Linked DNA regions of Syntrophobotulus glycolicus DSM 8271. The protein of the gene in region 1 interacts with the protein of each later gene in a pairwise test. Links are inferred from orthologs where the notes say so. Each region holds a gene or a part of one and is shown on either strand. Other genes may lie near its edges. The genes, in order: pknB and SGLY_RS05460.

What was found.
Region 2: the proteins of pknB (region 1) and SGLY_RS05460 interact in binary tests that used the Bacillus subtilis proteins (3 or more experiments, as listed by UniProt). The link is inferred for Syntrophobotulus glycolicus DSM 8271 from one-to-one orthologs.

What each region holds. Positions count from the first base shown.
Region 1 is NC_015172.1:2,370,669-2,374,000, forward strand. The notes cover bases 323-3,322. They hold pknB (Stk1 family PASTA domain-containing Ser/Thr kinase), read right to left. Parts: upstream 2,639-3,322; coding sequence 1,007-2,638; downstream 323-1,006. Other genes in these bases: rsgA (ribosome small subunit-dependent GTPase A), read right to left, coding at 323-967; SGLY_RS11715 (peptidoglycan D,D-transpeptidase FtsI family protein), read right to left, coding at 2,639-3,322. In the rest of the region: more of rsgA, read right to left, coding at 95-322; more of SGLY_RS11715, read right to left, coding at 3,323-3,332. UniProt on the Bacillus subtilis protein: Protein kinase that is responsible for triggering spore germination in response to muropeptides, signaling bacteria to exit dormancy.
Region 2 is NC_015172.1:1,076,192-1,079,242, forward strand. Bases 118-2,836 are described here. They hold SGLY_RS05460 (protein kinase family protein), read left to right. Parts: upstream 118-975; coding sequence 976-1,698; downstream 1,699-2,836. Other genes in these bases: SGLY_RS05455 (zinc ribbon domain-containing protein), read left to right, coding at 612-971; SGLY_RS05465 (nucleotidyltransferase family protein), read left to right, coding at 2,002-2,289; SGLY_RS18085 (hypothetical protein), read left to right, coding at 2,603-2,749. Outside these bases: SGLY_RS05470 (response regulator transcription factor), read left to right, coding at 2,846-3,051.

The DNA.
Region 1 (3,332 bases):
GACTTTTCCTTCGTTTAAGCAATAGATCATTCTACAGTTTCAACCTATTTTTTATAGATTACGGCAAATCTATTTTATCACATAAAAGACTCTGTCAATACTTATTTTCGGCAGCTTTTACTTCCTCAAGAAACTGCCGGTAATGCTCATACCTTAAGCCGGTCATCTCCCCTCCCTGCACTGCTTCTCTTAATGCGCACCCCGGCTCTTTGACGTGAAGACAATCCTTAAAGCGGCACTCTTTACGGTATGGTCCAAATTCAGGAAAATATTCCTGGAGCTGTTCCTTTCTCATGGGGGGAAGGTAGAGGGATGAAAATCCCGGGGTATCGGCAATCAGCCCTTTGGCCGCCTCTAAAAGCTCGACATGACGGGTCGTATGTTTCCCTCTGCCAAGCTTGTCACTGACAGACCCTGTTTTCAGCTTCAAACTCGGTTCCAGTGAATTCAGCAGACTGGACTTCCCGGCCCCGGATGGACCGGCCAGAACAGAAACTCTGCCGCGAACAATTTCTCGGACTTCTTCCATACCCTGAGCAAGAATATTGGAGACATAAAAGACCCTGCACCCTATTGTTCTGTAATATTCATATGGTGACAGGTCGCTCTCTCTAGCCAAATCATACTTTGTAAAAACAATCACCGGTTCGATTCCCGCATGAGCAACCTGAACAAGCAGCCTGTCCAGCAAGTTAAAATCCGTATCCGGAGTACTCATGGCCAAAACAAGCAAGGCTTGATCAACATTGGCAATATTGGGTCTGATCAGAGAGTTTTCCCTGGCCAACACTTCTTCTATTGTCGCCTTGATCCCCCTATCCGACAAAATCATGACTTTGTCCCCAGGGATGAAATCCTGCTTTTTGACACGAAAACGACCGCGCAGGGAGCATTCCCACACACGGTCCTCACTATAGACATAATAAAATCCCGAATACCCTTTCAACAGTGTCCCTTTTAAAAGCATAAATCCCCTCCCCCTCAATTGTTCTGCTTCCCTGGTCTATTATGCGCCGTCCGGCCCCGGTCCCTGTGAATAGATGATTTCGATTTTGTCCCCGGGTTTGATCGGGCGACCCTGAGTAGGCTCTGTTTCAATCACAATATTCACATTATAATCATAAGACCGCCGGGCCACAAGGTCAATGTTATATCCCGCAAGAGAATCTTTAGCAACTGCAAGATCCAGCCCAATCAGATTCGGCATGGTGGATGGACCGGCTCCGCTGCTGATAAAAATTCGCACTTCGCTGTTGGGGTTCCAGCTGGCACCGGCGGACGGATCCTGGCTGACCACCCTTCCCTGAGAAACAGTAGTGCTGGCAACTTCATAATATTTGATTTTCTCCTTGGAAAATCTCCTGTCCAGAATCATTTTTTCGGCCTCATCCTTTGTCGGGGCTCCTGTTGTGACATCCGGCATTTTCAGGAATTCAGGCCCTAAACTCAGTGTAATGTTAATCGGACGGTTTTCTTTAACCCAAGAATCGGGAGAAGGATCCTGGTCCATTATTGTATCCAGAGTATAGGTGGAACTATAATCTTTAGAGATAGTTCCCATCACAAGCTTTTGTTCATCAAGCTCTGCCTGGGCCTCTTCGGCTGTCTTGCCTTTAAGATCAGGAACCTTTACCTCCGAGGAAAAAAAACTGTTCAACCCATAAACCAGCCCGGCAATCAGGAAAACTCCCAGCAGGGCTAACCCTACAATCAGCGGCTTGCTCAGTTTCTTCCCATCGTTCCGGCCCGTCGGGCTGATTCTTTTCTGTACTCTGGTTGCCGACAGACTTTCATCCGGACTTAACCGAACAGCCTCTATTTTCTGCCCGTTTTCCAGCTTATTGATATCCTCCATTAATTCCTGGATGTCCTTATAACGGTCATTTGTGTTTTTGGCGATGGCTTTCATAATGATGTCATCAAGCTGTTTGCTGATACCGGAAACCAGTTTCCCGGGCAGCTCCGGAATATCCTGAATGTGTTTGAGGGCGACCGTAATCGGTGTATCTCCGTCATAAGGCACCCGGCCGGTGACCAGTTCATAGAGAATGATCCCCAGGGAATAGATATCTGATTGAGCCGTGGTCTGGTCCCCTTTGGCCTGTTCGGGCGATAAATAGTGGACAGATCCCACAATATCTCCGGTATGGGTCAGGGTGGCCGCCGATACGGCTCTGGCTATGCCAAAATCGGTGACCTTGATTCTCCCCTCAGGAGTGACAAGAATATTCTGCGGTTTAATATCCCGGTGAATAATTTCGTTGGCATGGGCATGGGCCAGGGCCTCACCGATTTGCCTGATGATAAATAATGCTTCCGAAACAGGCAGCGGCCCGCGTTCCCGGATCATATCCTTTAACGTTCGTCCATGAACATATTCCATCACAATATAGTCGTTATCGTTTTCTTTCCCCACGTCATAGATTGAAACGATGTTGGGGTGAGACAAACTGGCCGCTGATTGTGCTTCCCTCCGGAAGCGTCTGACAAATCCCTCATCAGACACAAACTGCTCCCTCAGGATTTTCACCGCGACAGGCCTGTTGAGCAGGGTGTCTTTAGCCTTATAGACAATGGCCATCCCGCCTGAACCGATTTTTTCTTCGATTTTATATCTATTTCCCAATATATTCTCCAATTACCTGCCGCCTACCTTTCCTTCCAGCGCTTTTTCCATTACAGCTTTTGCGATCGGAGCTGCCGCCGCTCCTCCTGTTCCACCATGTTCGGCCAGCACAGCCACCGCAATCACCGGGTTATCGGCCGGTGCAAAAGCGATATACCAGCCATGCGTATTGCTGCCATTATCCCCTGTTTCCGCCGAACCTGTCTTGGCCGCCACCTGGACTCCTGCTATACCTCCAGGTGCGGCTGTTCCGCTATTTACCGCCAAGATCATGGCGCTTTTTACTTTTTGAGCATCCTCTTGCCTTAGAGGGTTGAGCCAGACTTTTGCCTCGCTCGTATATATCGTATTTTGCTTGTAATCCACCACTCTGTCAATAATATGCGGTTCCATCATCTTTCCCTGATTGGCGATGGCCGCTGTGATCAAAGCCGCATGAAAGGGGGTAACCATGACTTCCCCCTGACCAAAAGTACTGGCCGCGAATAAATTGATATCCATATTCTCCGGCATGCTTTTAGAATTTGTGATTGAGCTTTCCGGGACACTGAGTTCAAACGGTATGCTCTTTCCAAAACCGAAGCCTGCCGCCGCTTTCAAAAAATTCTGCTGCCCTGCTTTAACCCCGTACTCAGCAAAATAAGTATTGCAAGAATAAGCCAAAGCCAGATCATAATTCACCCAGCCATGAATTTTATCATTTTGT
Region 2 (3,051 bases), 1.3 Mb from region 1 along the record:
TTTAAAGTCTCAGTCAAAAGGAAATTCGGTTAATCATAGAGAATAATACCATTTTAAGACTCATTTTGATTGGCCTTTGTTGCTAATGGCGGCCTGGGCTGCTGCAATCAAACTAGACCAATCGTCTTTTTTGCACATTATGGAAATATAAGTTCTCTTTGTTTCACATTTTTCTACTAATGTTCATCATAACATATCTTTATATACTTTTGTTTTTTTAGTATATTGCCCAAACCACTACCAACTTCCACTTGATTAACTAAGATTAACCATATGGGTAAAAATATTTTGTAAAGATATACCACCGTTTTCCTTAGTCCAGATAAACCGAAACGGGAGAATTTTAGTGGGTCCTTTGGTATGCAGCCCCTATTCTCCATAGATGATTGACAAGCTGTTTCTTCTTATAGTAATATTATATGCATAGTTAAAGGGGAGTAGTTTTAATTACAAGGTCAACATGCACTGGGGAGATCATATCGAACCTGGCTTTGTAACCGAATTCGGTAACGAGACTTTTAACATAATCCATGATGGGGGTTATGTTAAAGGTCTTTTTATTTACCTTCACATAGCCCATCTATCATGAAATGAAAAAGAGGTGTAAAACGATGAGTTTTTTCTCAAGGTCGTCGAAAGGAAAGCATTATAAGAGAGGAAATCAGGGGAGTGACCACTACCAAAAGAAAGGATTTTTTGGGGATTTATTTAAGATGATTGCTTCGAGAAGCGGGTCTGGTGGTCATTACAATAATCATGGGAATCAATACCCCAATACGCCGGGGCAAAATCAACCCGTTGCAAGTGCAGTCATTTGCGGTAAATGTAACGCCCAAATTCCGGCAGGTTCAAAATTCTGCTTAGAATGTGGGGAAAAGGTTAGTGAATCATTGTTTTGCACAAACTGCGGAGAGAAATTACCTGCAAACGCAAAATTCTGTCTGAAGTGCGGCAATAAAGTAAACGGGTAGAACGATGTGGTTATGGAGAGCAAAAAGATACTCCGGTAAACAACTCGATCAATACACCATTGAAAGACCCCTTGGTGAAGGCAGATATGCAACGTGTTTTCTTGCCAGGACAGGCAGTGGTAATGTCGTTGTCATCAAGAAGTTCAAACCAAGCATTTTGAAAAAGAATTCAAAGAAAAATATGTATGAGGCAATAATCCTATCAAAGCTCAAGGATAAAAGAGTCCCTGAGCTTTTAGGCGTGATCAATCAAAAAGGGTTCTATGGATTTATTTTGGAATTTAAGCATGGACATACCGTAAAAGACCTGCTTTTTAAAGATAAACATAAATTTACGAATGAAGAATTTTATCATACAGGGAATCAGCTCATCAGAATTATTAGGTATCTTCATGAAAATGGTGTTGTGCACAGAGATATCAGAACACCTAATGTTTTGATGGATAACGGAGAGGTATATCTTATAGATTTTGGGCTGGCAAGATGGGCCGATCACAATCAATATCCGTATGATTTGGACTTTTCTTACTTAGGAGATTTTCTATTATATTTACTTTATTCTTCCTATGAAAAAAGAGAAAAACATCAAAAATTGCCATGGCATAAAGAATTAGAGCTGACATGTGAACAAAGGTTGTTGTTGAAAAGGTTATTGGGTATTGAAGCAGGATATAAAAATATCTGCGACATCGAAACAGATTTTATCAACGCTTTTAAACCACAGTAAATTTTTAATCAGGGGGAAAATCTTCTGTAATTGTAACCTTTAGGTAAGTGGAGATCAATTGCCTCCTCCTGAAGTCGGGGATATGATGAGCTTTTCTAGTAAATTTGGACAAGTCGTTAAACAATGCAACACAAAAATTAGAAATGGATTTAAACCGGGAACAGGAAAGAGAGGGTGAACCCTCAGAAAGCAAAATCCTGCTCATGTGAATCCCCTTTCTTGTATATCATATTGGCAGAAGCTTTCCGGATGGAAGGAAAACCTGGTTTCGTGAAGAATTCCTTGGGAAAGGATGTGATAGCCATGCTTGATAAAAACGTATTTGAAAAGTTACAAGAATATAAACCGATCCTTGAAGAACGGTATTCTGTTGGGAAGATCGGTGTATTCGGGTCGTATGCGCGCAATGAGCAGAAAGAAGACAGTGATATTGATATTATTGTTGAATTTACCCGACCGGTAGGGTTTCAGTTCATCGACCTGAAACTGTATTTAGAGGAAATACTGGAGCGAAAAGTTGATCTGGTTACCCCTAATGCCCTTAAATCTCAGATTAGGGAGCAGGTACTGAAAGAGGTAACATCCCAATGATCCAGAGATAGTCTGGGAAATAATAAAAAGTGATTTGCCCAGAACTAAGCCTTTATTACTCCTAATGTTAAATCAGTTGAAAGAAACAGGAAATCTATATATGCGGCTTTCTGCCGGGTGTGCATAATGGAAAGGGAAAGGGTACAGAGAATACAAAAGTATACTGTATCCTTTCCCTTTGTCCGAATGTTACAGCAAAGGCGGAACATGGAGCGGCGCCACCGAGAAGTTGCGGGGCAAATGGGTGCCGTTGTTTACAGACAGGAGGATATCGCACCGGAAGGCAATGACAAGATGATATGAGTTTAGGAGGATGATGAATAAAAGCGGCCATTCTCATAAAAAATATACGCTTGAAAGAGAAAATTCCAAGGAAATTCCAAGAATGATATCCGATAAAAGAGAAAAAGGGAATTTTATCAGGACACCTAAAAAATTAACATTGTATGGATGCAAATAAATGTGCCTCGGTAAGTGTGTCATTGACCTCTTCGCGACGGACATTTATTCCTTATGGAGAAGGAGGGATTCTTTATGTGCTGATCGGAGAATGTAAATGACGTATCAGGTATATCTTGTTGTGCATGAGATGAATTTAAATCATTTGCTTTCTTTATACCTGCAAAAGGAAGGCCTGGCCATCACATCTTTTGTTCAGGGGGAGAAAGCGTGCAAATATATCGATAAGAATCCCCATATGTGGATTGTCGACAGCGGCATCCCCGATATCGACGGCTATCAGATTTTAAATGAGGTGAAGGA